Regions from separate parts of the Allobosea sp. 05T438 genome, predicted to be linked through region 2. Evidence: predicted binding sites of a transcription regulator. Region 2 holds the regulator's gene; each other region holds the start of a gene.
The links. The regulator PhoB, encoded in region 2, activates phosphate uptake and scavenging genes when phosphate is short. The targets are predictions, from matches to a motif close to TGTCATNNANCTGTCAT.
Positions count from the first base shown of each region.

Region 1: the regulator PhoB is predicted to act here: its motif matches at 4,124-4,140, upstream of phnC (phosphonate ABC transporter ATP-binding protein).
Region 3: the regulator PhoB is predicted to act here: its motif matches at 3,562-3,578, upstream of AC1DIN_RS11470 (putative 2-aminoethylphosphonate ABC transporter substrate-binding protein).

Region 1 is NZ_JBFTKQ010000009.1:99,023-105,066, forward strand. Features, by position in the region: gene phnF (phosphonate metabolism transcriptional regulator PhnF) at 1-215, shown strand, start outside; gene phnE (phosphonate ABC transporter, permease protein PhnE) at 330-1,184, opposite strand; gene phnE (phosphonate ABC transporter, permease protein PhnE) at 1,181-2,062, opposite strand; gene phnD (phosphonate ABC transporter substrate-binding protein) at 2,213-3,127, opposite strand; gene phnC (phosphonate ABC transporter ATP-binding protein) at 3,205-4,023, opposite strand; gene AC1DIN_RS18620 (TetR/AcrR family transcriptional regulator) at 4,179-4,871, opposite strand; gene AC1DIN_RS18625 (efflux RND transporter periplasmic adaptor subunit) at 5,024-6,044, shown strand, end outside.
Region 2 is NZ_JBFTKQ010000011.1:167,139-173,182, reverse strand. Features, by position in the region: gene pstS (phosphate ABC transporter substrate-binding protein PstS) at 1-137, shown strand, start outside; gene pstC (phosphate ABC transporter permease subunit PstC) at 363-1,337, shown strand; gene pstA (phosphate ABC transporter permease PstA) at 1,350-2,234, shown strand; gene pstB (phosphate ABC transporter ATP-binding protein PstB) at 2,274-3,080, shown strand; gene phoU (phosphate signaling complex protein PhoU) at 3,164-3,883, shown strand; gene phoB (phosphate regulon transcriptional regulator PhoB) at 3,900-4,598, shown strand; gene AC1DIN_RS20820 (DUF3175 domain-containing protein) at 5,114-5,398, opposite strand; gene AC1DIN_RS20815 (SpoIIAA family protein) at 5,415-5,801, opposite strand; gene AC1DIN_RS20810 (LysR family transcriptional regulator) at 5,856-6,044, opposite strand, start outside.
Region 3 is NZ_JBFTKQ010000004.1:163,015-169,058, forward strand. Features, by position in the region: gene AC1DIN_RS11455 (2-aminoethylphosphonate--pyruvate transaminase) at 1-755, shown strand, start outside; gene phnA (phosphonoacetate hydrolase) at 772-2,019, shown strand; gene phnY (phosphonoacetaldehyde dehydrogenase) at 2,021-3,472, shown strand; gene AC1DIN_RS11470 (putative 2-aminoethylphosphonate ABC transporter substrate-binding protein) at 3,582-4,601, shown strand; gene AC1DIN_RS11475 (putative 2-aminoethylphosphonate ABC transporter ATP-binding protein) at 4,723-5,814, shown strand; gene AC1DIN_RS11480 (putative 2-aminoethylphosphonate ABC transporter permease subunit) at 5,811-6,044, shown strand, end outside.

The DNA.
Region 1 (6,044 bases), on a different contig from region 2:
TTTACGGCATCACGGATTATGTCCGCCTGTCGACGCGACTGACGGCACGGCTTGCCGACGAGCCTGAAGCGGAGTTGCTGGAGATCGCGCCGGAGGCGGCCGTGATGATCTCGACTGCGGTCGATGCCTTGCCGGACCTGACGCCGGTGCATCTCGTAAGCAGCGTCTTCGCCGCCGAGCGCGTGGAAATGGTGATCGAGCCGTTCGGGGATTGAAGGGCTCCGTCGTGCTCGGGCTTGACCCGAGCATCTCAGGACGATGGGGCGCCTCTTCCGGCGAGAGATTCTCGGGTCTTCGCTTCGCTGCGCCCGAGAAGGACGGCAGGGGTTTCACCTCGCCCGGCGGCCGATGATGGCGAAGCGCAGCTTGCTCGACAGGAAGTCGATGGCGGAGACCGCGGCGAGGATCAGCAGGATCAGGAAGGAAACCTGCTGCCATTCCAGCGTCCGGATCGTCTCGGCGAGATAGAGGCCGATGCCGCCGGCGCCGACGATGCCGATGATCGTCGAGGAGCGGGTGTTCGACTCGATGAAATAGAGCACCTGGCTCGCGATCACCGGCAGCACCTGCGGCAGCAGGCCGAAGCGGATCTCATGCGCCTTGCCGCCGCCGACGGAGGCGACGCCCTCGACCGCCTTGCGATCGGCCGCCTCGATCGCTTCCGAATAGAGCTTGCCGAAGGCGCCGAGATCGCTGGTCATGATCGCGAGCATGCCCGCGAAGGGGCCGAGGCCCACGACGTTCACCCAGATCAGCGCCCAGATCAGGGCATCGACGCCGCGCACCGTGTCGAGCGAGCGCCGCGCAAGGAAGTGCACCACGCGGTTGGCGACGACGTTGCGGGCCGCGAGGAAGCCGAAGGGCAAAGCGAGCGTCGCCGCCAGAACGGTGCCGAGAAAGGCGATGGCGATCGTCTCGAACAGCGCCTGCACGAAGATCAGCGCGCGGGTCCAGGAACCGGGATTGGGCGGCAGCATCAGGGCGACGAAGGAGCCGAGATTGCCGAGCCCGGCGAGGATCTTCCAGAGCGAGGTCTCGAGCGTCGTCAGCCCGTAGAGGAAGAGGCCGAGCAGGGCGACGACGGTGCCGATCGTGGCGAGCTTCGTCTTGAGCGAGCCGCGGATCGCAGCCTGGTGGCGGGTGAGGATATCGGCGCGCTCGGCCGGGGTGAAGGCGAGGCTCATCGGCCATGCTCCAGGCTGAGGAGGGCGTGGCGCAGCCGCTCGGTGCCGTAGTCGATCAGCATCACCGTGACGATGATGAGCAGCAGGATGGCGCTGACATCGGTGAAGTAGAATTTGCGGATGGCCTCGATCAGGTCCTGGCCGATGCCGCCGGCGCCGACGAAGCCCATGATCGAGGCGCCGCGGACATTGATCTCGAAGCGCAGCAGCGCATAGCTGGCGAAGTTCGAGAGCACCTGCGGCACCACCGCGAAGCGCACGATCTGCCACCAGCTGCCGCCGGCGGCGGTGACGCCGTCGACCGGCTTCAGATCGATATTCTCGACCACCTCGGAGAAGAGCTTGCCGAGCGCGCCCATGGTGTGGATGGCGATGGCGAGCACGCCGGGCAGCGGGCCGAGGCCGAAGGCGATGACGAAGATCAGCGCGAAGACGATCTCGGGAACGGTGCGGCAGAATTCGAGATAGCGGCGGACCGCGAAGCGCAGCCAGGCGGACCGGCCGAGATTGGCAGCCGCGGCGAAGCAGAACAGGAAGGCGCCGACCACGCCGAGCACGGTGCCGACATAGGCGATCAGGATGGTCTGCCAGAGCAGCTTCAGCCAGCCCTTCAGGCCCCAGTACCATTCGGCGAGGTCGGCGCCGAGGCTGGAGAGGCGCAGCGTCGGCAGCGTCTCGAAGATGTATTTCGGGAAGCGGTGGATGTTCTCGGCGAACTTGCCGAGATCGACTTCCGAGCCCCGCGCTGCGAGCAGGACGCAGACGATGAACACGGCGGCGCCGATCAAGGCCTGCCGGCGCTTGGCCACGGCCGCCTGACGATAGGTCTCGGCATGGGCCCGGATGGCCGGGTCGTTGCGGTCGATCGCGAGGGTCATGAGCGTCCGTTACCGGAGAGGGCGCCAAGTCGCGCCGCAACCGTCATGCTCGCCCTTGTGGCGAGCATCCAAGTCTTGAAAGCTGCAAAAGGCAGGGAAGATGTGGATGGTCGGGACAAGCCCGACCATGACGGCGAGCGTGCGTGCTGCTTACGACGACTTCTTCTTCCGCAGGTCGTCGACGAACTTGTTGAGCTCGATGATCGGGTCGTAGGCCTTGTTGTCGACGGCGACGAGCGGGCCCTGCTTGCCTTCATAGATCTTGTCGAAGGCGGCCTTGTCCTTGGTGGCGAGGTTCAGCACCGCGTCGCGGATCTTCGCCTTGAGGTCATCAGGCAGGTCCGTGAGATAGGCCATCGGCGAGTTCACGATCTGCTCGGACTTGTAGATGATCCGGAAGTCGTCGGCCTTGACCATGTTCTTGCGGGCCATGCGCTGCAGGTTGGATTCCTGCTCGTCGTTCCACCAGTTGGCGGCGATGTCGACGGTGCCCTGCTGCAGCGCGATGACCGCGTTCTCGTGGCTGCCGGTGTAGACGACCTTGGAGAAGAAGGTTTCCGGCTCGATCTTCATCTGGTTGAGGACGAAGCGCGGCACGTTGTTGCCCGAAGTGGAGTTCGGATCGACGAGGCCGAGATTCTTGCCCTTGAGGTCCTCGACCTTCTGGTAGGGCGAGTCCTTCTTCACGTAGAAGACCGAGTGATAGCCCTTGGTGCCGTCGAGATTGGTCTCGATGGCGAAGGCATCGACCTTGGCGCCGGTCATGCGGGCGCGGGCGAAGGAAGCCGGGCCGTACATGCCGATATGGATGTTGCCGGCGCGCTGGCCCTCGATGATCGCGGCGTAGTCATTGGCGATGCGCAGCGTCACCTTGGTGCCGAGTTCCTTCGCGAGGTAGTTCACGAAGGGGGTGTAGCGCTCGACGACGCCCGAGGCATTCTCGGCCGGGATGATCGCGAAGACGAGCTCCGGATACTTCGCCTTCCAGTCCTGGGCGAAGGCCGGGGCAGCGGCGGCCGCGAGGCCGGCGGCCGCGAGCTTGAGGGTATGGCGACGGGTCAGCATTGGGTCTGCTCCTGGTTGCTGTCGGGCTGGTCTTCTCGCAGCGGCGGCCTCCGGCCGCGCCGGCGATCCTTCGCTTGTCAGGCGATCTTCTGGCGCGCGCGCTTCGCTTCGGAGGCGGCGATGGCGTCGAGCGCATCCAGCGCCTCGGCGCCGGCATCCTTGGCCTCGATGCCGTAGAGTTCGGCCGCGACCTCGCGGGTCAGCGCCTGCGGCACGTCGTCGAACACCACCTTGCCGGCCGACATGCCGATCAGCCGGTCGCAATACTTCGCAGCGATGTCGAGGTCGTGCAGGTTGCACATCACGGTGATGCCGTCCTCGCGATTGATGCGGAACAGCGCGTCCATGACGACCTGGGTGTTGCGCGGGTCGAGCGAGGCAATCGGCTCGTCGGCGAGGATGATGCGCGGCTCCTGGACGAGCGCGCGGGCGATGGCGACGCGCTGCTGCTGGCCGCCGGACAGGGTCTCGGCGCGCTGTGCCAACAGATGCCCCATATCGAGACGCTCGAGCGCCGCAATGGCGCGGATCTTGTCGTCTTCCGAGAAGCTCTTGACCAGGGTCAGGGCGGCGGAGCGGTGGTTCAGGCGCCCGAGCAGCACATTGGTCAGCACGTCCAAGCGGCCGACGAGGTTGAACTGCTGGAAGATCATCGCCGTGTCACGGCGCCAGCGCCGCAGCGAGGCCCCCTTCAGCGCCGTGACCTCCTGCTCCTCGCAGGCGATCCGGCCGGAGGTTGGCTCGGCCAGCCGATTCAGCATGCGCAGCAGGGTTGATTTGCCGGCTCCGGACCTGCCGATCACGCCAACCATCTCTCCCTTCGGGATCGACAGCGAGACATTGTCGACAGCGTTCTTGTCGCCAAAGCGCTTGGTCAGACCTTCGATACGCAGCATGTGGTGGGTTCTCGCGCACGATGCGGGCATGAGCGCAGCCCCGTCCGGCCCAAGCCGGGGGGCAACGCGTCTCCATGGCGACGAGAGCTAGCGGCCGCTGATGACAGCGGCGTGACAGTGGCCGAAAGCGCGGTTGGGCGGCCCCGAAGGCCTTGTCAGAGCGAGTTCAGCAGCGCATCGACGCAGGCGCGCACATAGGCTTTCCGTTGGGCGGCCGGCATCGGCTTGACCCCGAGAAGGCCGCGCAATTGATGCAGGCCGCGCAGCATGCCGACGAACTGCTCGGCGAGGAGATCAGCTTCGGCGAGGCCGAGCGGCCGGGCGACGCCGTCGCCGACGCGTGACCGTTCGATGAGCAGCGTCACGATCGCGGCGCTCATTCTCTTGGCGCCAGCCTCATAGGCGACGCGGCCGAGCTCGGGAAAGCGCGGCGAGGCGCTGACCACGAGCCGGTGCAGATCGAGGGAGGCCGGGCGCAGCATGAGCTTGAGCATGTCCTCGCCCAGGCGCGCCAGGGCGCTGCGCAGATCGGCGGCGGGCGACGCCTGCTCGAGCGGCAGAGTCAACGTTTCCGTGAGGCCGGCACAAATCGCCTTGAACAGCGCTTCCTTATCGGCGAAATGGCTGTAGATCGTCTGTTTCGCAACACCGGCCCGATGGGCGATCTGGTCGAGGCTCGCGCGTTCGAACCCCTCCGCGAGGAAGGTTTCGGCGGCAGCGCGGGTGATGGCGTCGTGCTTGTCGGGGCGCCCGCGTTCGGCGGAAGGGGATTTGGCCGGGTTCGTTTCGGTCTGGTTGGAGTCGAGCAGGCGGGTCTTGGTGCCGTTTCGCCGGAGGGGTTTCGGCACGGGTCTTGCCTCGGCGTCTGCCGGTTCGTTGAGAGAGGTCGCCCGGTGACGGCGGAGAGGGGTATCAGCCATGCTCCCCCGCGCAGGTGGCCTCTTATCAAACTAGACTGTCCAGTCTAAGATAGTCGCGCGGTATCGGAGCGTCCAGTCTTATGAAGCGGTTTGTTCTCCTCGTCGTGGTCGCGGCGCTCGCCGGCGGCGGCTATTACGCCTACCGCAACCAGCGTGCCGGCACGCAGCAGGCCCAGGCCAGCGCCGTTTCCGGGCCGCGCGCCGTGCCGGTGGAGGTGGCTTCCGTCGAGACGATGACCGTCAACGAGGAGGTCGAGGCGCTCGGCACGCTCGCCGCGGATGAATCCGTGATCATCGCTTCCGAAATCGCCGGCCGCGTCGTCGCTCTCGGCTTCAAGGAGGGCGAGCGGGTCAAGGCCGGTCAGGATCTGGTTAAGCTCGATACCGCCATCCTCGATGCCGAGCTGAAGCAGGCGCTGGCCGATCTCGGGCTGGCGCGCGACACCAACGAGCGGCTGAGGGCGCTGGTGCAGCGCGGCTCGGGCACGCAGGTCGCGCTCGACGAGTCGACGGCGCGGCTCGCCTCCAGCGAGGCGCGCGTCCAGCTTGCCAAGGCCAAGCTCGCGCAATCGACCATCGTCGCGCCGTTCAGCGGCGTCGTCGGCCTGCGCTCGGTCGGCATCGGCGATTATGTCTCCGTCGGCAAGCCGCTGATCGTGCTGACCAGCATCGACCCGATCAAGGTCGATTTCCGGGTGCCGGAGATTTATCTGAGCCGCGTCAAGGTCGGCCAGCCCGTCCAGGTGCGCGTCGATGCCGTTCCGGACCGGACTTTCACGGGCCAGATCTTCGCGATCGACCCGGTCGTCGACGTCAACGGCCGCGCGATCCGCCTGCGCGCCAACGTTCCGAACGGCGACCTCGCCCTGAAGCCCGGCCTTTTCGCCCGGCTGTCGATCACGGTCGACCAGCGCGAGAACGCCATGATCATCCCCGAGATGGCGGTGGTCCCGGACGGTGTCGGCAAGATGATCTACGTGGCCGAGAACGGCAAGGCGCGCCGCGTCGCGGTCGAGCTCGGCAAGCGGCTGCCCGGCAAGGTCGAGGTGGTCAGCGGGCTGAAGCCCGGCATGCAGATCATCACCGCCGGTCAGATGCGGC
Region 2 (6,044 bases):
TCTTCGACTGGGCCTACAAGAGCGGCGACAAGCTGGCGAGCGAGCTCGATTACGTCGCCCTGCCGTCGACCGTGAAGGATCAGGTCCGCAACGCCTGGAAGGGCGTGACCGACACCGCCGGCAAGCCGATCTTCTGATCGCTGCCAGCGACAAGGTGAGGCGGGCCAGTCCCGCCTCACCGATACATGCAGCCCTCATCCTGAGGAGCCGCGGTATGCGGCGTCGCGAAGGATGATCCAGAGCGCACTGGAGCCTCCTTCGGGACGCTCCTGCGGAGCGCTCCTCAGGATGAGGGCTGAGGTTGATCGGAGTCGGGTGACCGGCTGCAGGCAACCTCTGCCACGACACCGGAGCCTCCGCGGATGACCGCAGCAACCGACATGACGAGCATCCCCGGCGCGAGGCCGGCCGCCCGCAGGACGCCGAAGGCGGGCTTCGACCTCTTCTTCCGCAATGCCAGCTTCGCGGCGGCGCTGCTCGTGCTGGTGCTGCTCGCCGGCATCATGATCTCGATGATCATCGGCGGCTGGCCGGCCTTCCGCGAGTTCGGCCTCGGTTTCATCACCTCCAGCGTCTGGGATACGCAGAACGAGCAGTACGGCGCCTGGCCGGCCATCGTCGGCACGCTCTCGACGGCGTTGATCGCGCTGGCGATCGGCGTGCCGCTTTCGCTCGGCATTGCGGTCTACCTGACCCAGCTGGCGCCGGGCTGGTTCAAGAAGCCGGTCGCCACGGCGATCGAGCTGCTCGCCGCCGTGCCCTCGATCATCTACGGCATGTGGGGCCTGTTCGTCTTCGTGCCGCTCTTCGCGGCCTATGTGCAGATCCCGCTCTCGAACATCGTCGAGGGCATGCCGGTCGTCGGCACCATCCTCTATTCACGCTCGCCCTCGGGCCTCGGCATCTTCACCGCCGGCCTGATCCTGGCCTTCATGATCGTGCCGTTCATCGCCTCGATCACCCGCGACATGCTGGAGCAGATCCCCTCCGTGCTCCGCGAAAGCGCCTACGGCATCGGGGCGACGACATGGGAGGTCGTGCGCCACGTGCTGGTGCCGCAGGCCGGCGTCTCGATCATCGGCGCGATCATGCTCGGCCTCGGCCGCGCGCTCGGCGAAACGATGGCCGTCACCTTCGTCGTCGGCAACGCCAACCGCCTGTCGGCCTCGATCCTCGATCCCGGCTCGACCATCGCCTCGCGCATCGCCAACGAATTCAACGAGGCGATGGGCCTGCAGCTCAACGCGCTGATCGCGCTGGGCTGCATCCTGTTCTTCGTCACCTTCGTCGTCCTCGTCATCGCGCGGCTGCTGGTCGCCCGCGTCAAGCGCTACTGAGGTCTTTCGTCCATGACCATGACGACCACGCCCCGCGAGCTGCCGCACACCCCCTGGGGGCGCGTGCGCCAGTCCCGCCGCACCGCCGACCGGCTGATGAAGATCATCGCGACCGGCTTCACTTTCTGCGCCATCTTCGTGCTGTTCTGGATCCTCGGCATGTTGCTGGTGAAGGGCATCGGCGGCCTCTCGCTCGCCACCTTCACCGCGGTCACTCCCGGCCCGGGCACGGAAGGCGGTGGCCTCGCCAACGCCATCGTCGGATCCTTCGTGCTGACCTTCCTCGGCATTGCCATCGCGACCCCGATCGGGGTTCTGGCGGGCACCTGGCTCGCCGAATACGGCAGGGGTTCCAAGCTCGCGCACCTGATCCGCTTCATCAACGACATCCTGCTCTCGGCGCCGTCGATCCTGATCGGCCTGTTCGTCTACGTCATCCTGGTCGAGCCCTTCCGCGGCTATTCCGGCTGGGCCGGCGGCGTCGCGCTCGGCATCATCGCGATCCCGGTCATCGTGCGCACCACCGAGGACATGCTGAACCTCGTCCCCGGCCCGCTGCGCGAGGCGGGGGCCGCGCTGGGCGCGCCGCCTTCGGTCGTCATCACCTCCGTGACCTGGCGTGCGGCGAAGGCCGGCATGATGACGGGCATCCTGCTGGCGCTCGCCCGCATCGCTGGCGAGACGGCACCGCTGCTCTTCACGGCTCTGAACAACAATTTCTGGTTCTCGCCCTCGCTCGCTGGCGGCGTCTCGAACCTGCCCGTCACGATCTATCAGTTTGCCTCTGCTCCGTACGAGAACTGGCAGCAGCTCGCCTGGGCGGGATCGCTGATCATCACGGTCTCGATCCTGCTGCTTTCGCTCATTGCCCGCCGCGTCGTCGCTGGCGGCAAATAAGACTTGAATCCAACCCGGTCGCGCCCGACCTTGAGGACCATGTCGATGCTTTCGACCCTTGAACTCTCCCCGCAGACGCTCGATGCCGAAGCGCCCGTCCGGATCGCGGTGAAGAACCTCGATTTCTACTACGGCGAGCACAGGGCGCTGAAGAACATCAATCTCGATTTCCGCGACCGGCACGTCACCGCGCTGATCGGCCCGTCCGGCTGCGGCAAGTCGACCCTGCTGCGCATCTTCAACCGCATCTACTCGCTTTATCCCGAGCAGAAGGCCACCGGCGAGATCCTGCTCGATGGCCGCAACATCATCTCCAACGACGTCGACGTGAACGAGCTGCGCTCGCGCGTCGGCATGGTCTTCCAGAAGCCGACGCCCTTCCCGATGTCGATCTACGACAACGTCGCCTTCGGCATCCGCCTCTACGAGAAGCCGCCGAAGTCCGAGCTCGACGACCGTGTCGAGGGCGCGCTGCGCCGTGCCGCGCTGTGGGACGAGGTCAAGGACAAGCTGAAGAGCTCCGGCATGGGCCTCTCCGGCGGCCAGCAGCAGCGCCTGTGCATCGCCCGCACCATCGCGCAGAAGCCGGAAGTGATCCTGTTCGACGAGCCGACCTCCGCGCTCGACCCGATCTCGACCGGCAAGATCGAGGACCTGCTGGAGCAGCTGAAGAGCGACTTCACCATCGCCATCGTGACGCACAACATGCAGCAGGCTGCACGCATCTCGCAGTACACCGCCTTCATGTATCTGGGCGAGGTCATCGAGTTCGCGCCGACCAACACCATCTTCATGAACCCGGCCAAGAAGCAGACGCAGGACTACGTCACCGGCCGGTTCGGCTGAGCCGCGGCAGAGTTCTTTGTTTGTCGCATTTTCTTCGCGCGAACCGGTCCGATTTCGCTTGAAAATGCTTTGAGGATAACGCCATGACCGACCACATCGTCCGCTCCTACGATACCGATCTCGAAGGCATCCGCCGCAGTCTTGCCGAAATGGGCGGCATGGCCGAGCGCATGCTGGGCGACTCCACCGTGGCGCTGGTGCGCCGCGACACCGGCCTCGCCCAGAAGATCATCACCGCCGACCAGCGCCTCGACAACCTGCAGCGGGACGTCGAAGAGAAGGCGGTGCTGACCATTGCCCGGCGCCAGCCGCTCGCGAACGACCTGCGCGAACTGATCTCGGCGATCCGCATCGCGGCCGACATCGAACGCGTCGGCGATCTCGCCAAGAACATCGCCAAGCGCGCCGTCGCCATCGCCGGCCAGTTCCAGCCGCCGCACCGCGCCGTGGTCGGGCTCGAGCACATCAGCCGCCTCGTGCAGGCGCAACTCAAGGACGTGCTCGACGCCTACGCCGCAGGCAATGAGCAGAAGGCGCTCGAGGTCTGGCGCCGCGACGACGAGATCGATGCGCTCTACACCTCGCTGTTCCGCGAACTCCTGACCTACATGATGGAGGATCCGCGCAACATCACCTTCTGCACGCATCTCCTGTTCTGCGCGAAGAACATCGAGCGCATCGGCGACCACACCACCAACATCGCCGAGACGATCCATTACCTCATCACCGGCGACTCGCTCGACGTGAATCGGCCGAAGCTCGACACGACCAATATCGAAGTCGAGGCGGTCACGGGCAGCTGAGGCGAGGCAAGGAATCATGGCCGCACGCATCCTGATCGTCGAGGACGAGGAGCCGCTGACCCTGCTGCTGCGCTACAATCTCGAAGCCGAGGGCTTCGAGGTGGACAGCGTGGCGCGCGGGGACGATGCGGAGCTTCATCTGCGCGACCACACCCCCGATCTCGTGCTGCTCGACTGGATGCTGCCGGGCCTCTCCGGGATCGAGCTCTGCCGCCGGCTGCGGTCGCGGCGCGACACCGAGCGCGTGCCGATCATCATGCTGACCGCGCGGGGCGAGGAAACCGAGCGCGTGCGCGGGCTCGCGACCGGCGCCGACGACTATGTGGTGAAGCCCTTTTCGTTGCCGGAGCTGATCGCGCGCATCCAGGCGCTGCTGCGCCGCGCCAAGCCGGGCCATGTCGCTGGACTGCTTGCCGCCGGCGACCTCGAACTCGACCGCACCACACGGCGCGTCCGCCGCGCCGGCAGCGAGCTGCATCTCGGCCCGACCGAGTTCAGGCTGCTGGAGTTCCTGATGCAGGCGCCCGGCCGCGTCTATTCGCGCGCCCAGCTGCTCGACGCCGTCTGGGGCCGCGACGTCTATATCGACGAGCGCACCGTCGACGTCCATGTCGGCCGGCTGCGCAAGGCGATCACGCCCGCCAATACCAAGGACCCGCTGCGTACCGTGCGCGGCGCCGGCTACGCCTTCGACGAGACTTTTGCGCGCAGCTGAGCGGCGCTCCAGCTCTCCTCCTCATCGCAGCTTACGGTGAGTCTCGCCTGCTCGCTCGCGTTGACCCTGAAAGTCAGCGCGAGCCAGAGGAGGTCGCCATGAGCAAGATGCCGCCATTCCCGCCGGCCAATCGAAGCGACAACGGCCCGGGCGAGCCGGATCATGCCGGGCACGATATGCGCAGCGCCAGGTGGCGAGCGCCGGCCGGGCCAGCCCGACCAGCAGGGCAACACCCGCATCAACACGTGCAGCAGGATCGTTGAGGAGGCTGCCCCATGTCGGCCTCGACCAAGGCGCCGCAAACCATCCGAAACGGCGGCCTGTCCCATCCCATGAGAATGCGGAGAAGCCGGCGGACATCCGCAAGCTGGCTGCCGGCGACGAAACCCGGCAGCGCGCTCGCATTTCGCGCCGTGTTGGCGCGGCGGCAGCTATCGCATGATCCGGCCCGCAAGGGTGGCCGCCCCGCGAGAAGCCCCCTTCAGGACGATCCCTGAAAGGGTCCGGCGGGAGCCTCAGCCCTCTCGGTAGAAGAGGCGGCGCAAGCTGTGCTTGGCCGCTTCCAGCGTCCTGCGCCGCTCGGCCGGCAGGTTCCGGCCGGCGCGGTTGATGTAGAAAGTCAGCATCGACATCGCCGAGCGATAGGGGCTCGACTTGCGGAGCCGGCTGTGTTCAGCCGACCGCTTCAGCGAACGTGCGATCCGTCGCGGATCGCCCTGCTTGAACACCGCCTTCTCAAGATCGAGCGCGTTGCTCCGGGTGGTGATATCGGCCGACCATCTGCGTTTGTGAGCAGTCATGGCGTCCTCCTGTCGGTCAGGCGTTTGGCCCGCCCTCGATGTCACCGGCCCAGGTCAGTGCGGTCTCGTACTCCTCCGGCTTGAAGGTGCGGACGGTCACGAAGGGGATCGCTGGGTTGAGCAGGTCGACGAAGGCGGCAAGCCAGCCCCTGTCGGTGATCACCGCCTCGCGCGGGAAGCGCTGCAGCTCCCAGAGCTTGCCGAGGCTGTAGCGCGCATCCTTCCAGGCGGCAGCCAGGGTCATATCGGTGAAATCGGTGAGGTCGGCGAGGATGCCGACCTTCTCGTGTCGCGCGAGCTTCGCCTCGATATCGGCCATGATCCCATCGAGATCGTCACTGGTCAGCGTCTGCGACAGGCGGTAGGCGCCGACATGGTCCGGGGCAGGCAGAATGGTGAACATGGCTCCTCCTTGCTCCAGACAACGCGGGGCAGGAGCGGAAGTTTCGCCCGATGATCAGGCCGCTGCGGGCGCACGGGTGGCGGCGTCGAACCGGGCCGCTTCGGCGCGCAGCCAGCCGACGAATTCATCGAGGCCGGGCCGTTGCGGCCGGCCAACGGGGAGGGTGAGCCAACAGCCCGTCGCACTGGTGAAGCCGAGGCCGAGCGGGTTGATAAGCGCGCCGGAAGCCAGCTCGTCGGCGAC
Region 3 (6,044 bases), on a different contig from region 2:
TCGACCGGATGCTCGTCGCCGATGCTGCGATCAGCCATGTCTTCGTGGTGCATTGCGAAACGACGAGCGGCATCCGCAACCCGATCGAGGCCGTTGCGGCGCTGGTCAAGCGCCATGGCAGGCGCCTGCTGATCGATTCGATGAGCGCCTTCGGGGCGCTGCCGCTCGACAGCCGGGAGGTCTATTTCGATGCGGTGGCCGCCTCTTCGAACAAGTGCATCCAGGGGGTGCCCGGTCTCGGCTTCGTCATTGCCCGCCGGAGCGCCCTGGCCGAGACGAAAGGCAACGCCACCACGCTCGTGCTCGACCTCCACGATCAGCACGCAACCTTCGAACGCACCGGGCAGTACCGCTTCACCCCGCCGATCCATGTCATCGTCGCGTTCCATGCGGCGCTGCAGGAATTCTGGGCGGAAGGCGGCGTCGCCGGGCGCGGCGAGCGCTATGCCGACAATGCGCGCATCCTGATCGAGGGCATGCAGGAGCTCGGCTTCCGGACGCTGCTGCCGGCGGCCCGGCAGGCGCCGATCATCGTCACCTTCCACATGCCTGAGGACAAGAACTTCGTCTTCCAGCGCTTCTACGACACGCTGAAGGATGCCGGCTACGTGATCTATCCCGGCAAGCTGACAGTCGCCGACAGCTTCCGCATCGGCTGCATCGGCGCCCTCGGTGCGCAGGATATGAAGGCCTTCGTCGCCACGGTCTCGGACGTCCTGGCCGAGATGGGCGTCGGCCTGAAGTCGGCTGCGTGAGGATCCAGCCATGACAATGCACACGAAGATCGGATCGGATGTCGTTGTAAATGATCGCGAATATGCGCGGCCGCAGCGCCCGACGGTGGTGATCTGCATGGACGGCTCGGAGCCGGCCTATATCGAGGCCGCCAGTGCCAAGGGGCTGACGCCGAACCTCGACCGGATCATGAAGACCGGCGCCAGCACCCACGCCTATTCGGTGATCCCGAGCTTCACCAACCCGAACAACCTCTCGATCATCACCGGCCGCCCGCCGGCCGTGCACGGCATCGCCGGCAACTTCTTCTACGACCGCGAGGCCAAGGAAGAGGTGATGATGAACGATGCCCGCTTCCTGCGGGCGCCGACCATCCTGGCCGCGTTCCAGAAGGCCGGCTTCAAGGTCGCGATGGTCACCGCCAAGGACAAGCTGCGCACCCTGCTGGGCAAGGGTCTCGATTTTACCAGCGGCACGGCGATCGCCTTCTCCTCGGAGAAAGCCGACAAGGCCAACAAGGCGGAGAACGGCATCGCGGACGTGCTCGATTTCGTCGGCATGCCCGTGCCATCCGTCTATTCGGCCGATCTCTCCGAGTTCGTCTTCGCCGCCGGCGTCAAGCTGCTGGACAGCTTCAAGCCGGACCTGATGTACCTCTCGACCACCGATTATGTGCAGCACAAGGCGGCGCCCGGCTCGGAGATGGCGGACTCCTTCTATGCCATGTTCGATACTTACGTCGGCCAGCTCGATGCGCTCGGCTGCACACTGGTCATCACCGCTGACCACGGCATGAACGACAAGCACCTGCCGAACGGCGAGCCGGATGTGGTCTATCTCCAAACGCTGATGGACGAATGGTACGGCAAGGGCACGATGCGCGTGATCCTGCCGATCACCGACCCCTATGTCGTCCATCACGGCGCGCTCGGCTCCTTCGCCACGGTCTATCTGCCTGATGGTGCCGACCAGTCTGAGGTCGCGGCCCGCATCTCCGGCATCGACGGCATCGCGCTCGCGGTCACCGCGGCGGAAGCCTGCGAGCGCTTCGAGCTGCCGGCCGACCGGATCGGCGATGTCGTCGTGGTCTCGACGCGCCAGAAGGTCATCGGCACCTCGCCCGACAGGCACGATCTCTCCGGCCTGACCGAGCCGCTACGCTCGCATGGCGGCATCACCGAGCAGCGCGTGCCAATGATCGCCAACCGGCCGATCTCGGTGCCGGAGGGCCGAACCTTGCGCAATTTCGACGTCTTCGACGTCGCCCTGAACCTGGTGAGCTGAGATGAACGCGACGGTGAAGCCGCCGGTGCGGCGCGAGACGATGCGGATCGCCGGCAAGCTGGTCTCGACAGACGACATGGTCGAGGTCCGCAACCCCTATGACGACAGCGTCGTCGGCCTGATCCCGGCCGCTCGGCCCGAACATGTCCGGGAGGCCTTCGCGCAGGCCAGGGCCTTCAAGCCGAAGCTAACGCGCTACGAGCGCCAGCAGATCCTGCAGAAGACAGCCGAACTGCTGCGCGACCGCAAGGAGCTCTTCGCCAAGCTGATCACGGCGGAAGCCGGCCTGTGCTGGAAGGACTCGCTCTACGAGGCCAGCCGCGCCTATGACGTCTGGTCCTTCGCGGCGCAGCTCACCATCAAGGACGATGGCGAGATGTTCTCCTGCGACATCTCGCCGAACGGCAAGGCGCGCAAGATCTTCACGACGCGCCAGCCGCTGCTCGGCGTGATCTCGGCGATCACCCCGTTCAACCACCCGCTCAACATGGTCAGCCACAAGCTGGCCCCGGCGATCGCGACCAATAATCGCCTCGTGCTGAAGCCGACGGAACTGACGCCGCTGACGGCGCTGGCGCTGGCCGATGTGCTCTACGAAGCCGGGCTGCCGCCGGAGATGCTCTCGGTCGTCACCGGCAACCCCTCGACCATGGGCGATGCGATGATTACCGATCCCGACGCGGATCTGGTGACCTTCACCGGCTCGGTCAGGGTCGGCAAGCACATCGCCAATACCGCCGGCTACAAGCGCATCGTGCTGGAACTCGGCGGCAACGACCCGCTGATCGTCATGGAGGATGCCGATCTCGACAAGGCGGCCGAGCTCGCCGTCACCGGCGCGACCAAGAACTCCGGCCAGCGCTGCACGGCGGTGAAGCGCATCCTGGTGGTCGAGAGCGTCGCCGACGCCTTCTCCAAGCTGGTGGTCGAGAAGGCCAGGAAGCTGAAATGCGGCGACCCGATGGACCCGCAGACCGATGTCGGCACCGTTATCAACGCCCGCTCGGCCGCGCTCTTCCAGGCCCGCGTCGACGATGCCGTGACGAAGGGGGCCGAGGTGCTCTACGGCAAGAGGGCCGAGGGCGCGCTGTTCCACCCGACGGTGGTCGACCGCATCCCCTATGATTGCGAGCTGGTGCACGAGGAGACCTTCGGCCCGGTGATCCCGATCGTCCGCGTGCCCGACGACATCGCCGAGGTCATCCGGATCTCGAACTCGACCGCCTATGGTCTCTCTTCCGGCATCTGCACCAACCGCTACGATTACATCCAGCGCTTCGTCGCGGAACTCGATGTCGGCACCGTCAATCTCTGGGAGGTCCCGGGCTACCGCATCGAGATGTCCCCCTTCGGCGGCATCAAGGATTCCGGCCTCGGCTACAAGGAGGGCGTCGTCGAAGCCATGAAATCCTTCACAAACGTCAAGACCTGGTCGATGCCCTGGACCGCTTGAAGACGAAGAAAGACCAAAGCCGGCGGCTCGACCCGCCGGCTTTTCCAAATCCAGGGGAATGAAGCGCCGAAAGAGTGCCCAAACTGAACATAACGAGGGGATGAGAACAATGAAGAGCTGGCTTGCTTCCTGTGTTATCGGCGCTTTCGCACTCGCGCTTCCCGGCGCCGCGCAGGCCCAAAAGACGAAGGTGACGATCTACACCGCGCTGGAGAACGACCAACTCGGGCCGTTCAAGGCCTCGATCGAGAAGGCGGTGCCCGAAGCGGAGGTCGTCTGGGTCCGCGACTCCACCGGCGTCATCACCGCCCGCTTCCTGGCCGAAAAGGACAATCCGCGGGCGGACATGGTGATGGGCCTGGCGGCATCGAGCCTGCTCATGTTCGAGAAGGCCGGGTTGCTGGAAACCTACAAGCCGGCCGGCGCCGATGCGCTGAAGCCGGTGTTCCGCGATGCCAACAGCCCCTATACCTGGACCGGCATGGACGCCTATCTCGGCGTCGTCTGCTACAATACCGCCGAGGCCAAGGGCGTGCCCGTGCCGAGCTCGTGGAAGGACCTGCTCAACCCGGCTTTCAAGGGCAAGATCGTGATGCCCCATCCGGCCTCCTCCGGCACCGGCTATCTGATGGTCGCCGGCTGGCTGCAGAGCATGGGCGAGGCCGAGGGCTGGAAGTTCATGGACGGGCTGCACGAGAACATCGCAGCATATCTGCATTCGGGCTCCGCGCCCTGCGTGCAGGCGGCGCGCGGCGAGCGCACCATCGGTCTGGCGCTCGACATGCGCGGCGCTTCCGAGAAGAGCAAAGGCGCGCCGATCGAGGTCGTGATTCCGAAGGAAGGCGTGGGCTGGGAAATGGAAGCCAGCGCCATCGTCAAGGGTAGCAAGAACCTCTCCGTCTCCAAGAAGATCGCCGACTGGTCGACGACCAAGGAGGCGAACGAACTCTACTCGAAGACCTACGCCATCGTGGCTGCGCCGGGTGTCGAGAACAAGCCGGCGAACTATCCTGCCAATGCCGAGGCGGGGATGATCAAAAACGACCTGACCTGGATGGCCGACAATCGCGAGCGCGTGCTCGCCGAATGGTCGAAGCGCTACGAATCCAAGGCGGCGCCGAAGAACTGAGCCTTGCCATGCCGCCGGCCCGCGCAAGCTGCCGGCGGCATGGTCTGTGCAAGACGCAAGAGAGCGGCTTCGCCGTTGCACGCGAGCCTGATCACTGCCCGTTCAGATGAAGGTCGGCACGATGTCCACGACTACGGCCCCATTCCTCTCGATCCGAGCCCTCGCCAAGAATTACGGCGCGTTTCGGGCGTTGCACGATATCGATCTCGACATCCGCCGCGGCGAGTTCGTCTGCTTTCTCGGGCCGTCCGGCTGCGGCAAGACGACATTGCTGCGGGCCATCGCCGGCCTCGACCAGCAGGATGGCGGCACCATCCATATGGGCGGGCGCGACGTGTCGCGGGCAAGTCCGTCGGAGCGCGACTTCGGGATCGTCTTCCAATCCTACGCGCTCTTCCCCAATCTCACCGTCACCGACAATATCGGCTACGGTCTCGTCAACCGGCGTCGCTCCTCCGGCGACATCGCCCGCCGCGTCGACGAGTTGCTGACGCTCGTCGGCCTGCCCGACCAGGGCAAGAAATACCCGATTCAGCTTTCAGGTGGGCAGCAGCAGCGGGTGGCGCTGGCGCGCGCGCTTGCCACCTCGCCCGAACTGCTGCTGCTCGACGAGCCGCTCTCCGCCCTCGACGCCAAGGTCCGGCTGCGCCTGCGCGACGAAATGCGATCGCTGCAGCAGCGGCTCGGCGTGACCACGATCATGGTGACGCACGATCAGGAGGAAGCGCTTGCGATGGCCGACCGCATCGTCGTGATGCGGGACGGTGCCGTCGAGCAGGTTGGCACGCCGGAGGAGATCTACCGGCGCCCCGCCACCCCCTTCGTCGCCGATTTCGTCGGGCACATGACCTTCATGGATGCGATCGTGACGGGGCCCGGCCGGGTCCGTGTGGACGAACTCGACCTGCTCGTCGCCAATGCGGCCCCCTTCGCCGTGGGAACGCCGGTGCGGCTGGCGATGCGGCCGGAGGAGGTTCGCACCCGCAGTATCGGTGACGATACGCCAAACCGCTTCGAAGCGCGGATCGGGGACCTGTCTTTCCTCGGCTCCTACTGCCGGGCGCATCTGGAGCCGACCGGCTCCCGTTCGACCCGCATCGCGGCCGATTTCTCGGCCAATGCGATGCGCGATCTCGGCATCACCGCGGGGCAGGTGCGCGCCGTCGCCTTTCCGCCTGAGGCCCTGCACGTCTTTGCGGGGGGCGGACGATGAGCGACCTCGCCCCGCCGCTGACGATGATCGATGCGTCCGTGAAGGTATCGCCGGTGCGGATCAGCGAGCGCCATGTCGCCGCGGTTCTGATCGTCGCGCTTTGCGCGGTGCTGGTCCTCATCATCGCCCTGCCGCTCTGGGCGCTCCTCTCCAAGAGTCTCGAGGATACGCAGGGGCGCTTCGTCGGGCTGGCGAATTTCGTCAGCTATGCGACGACGCCGACGCTGTTC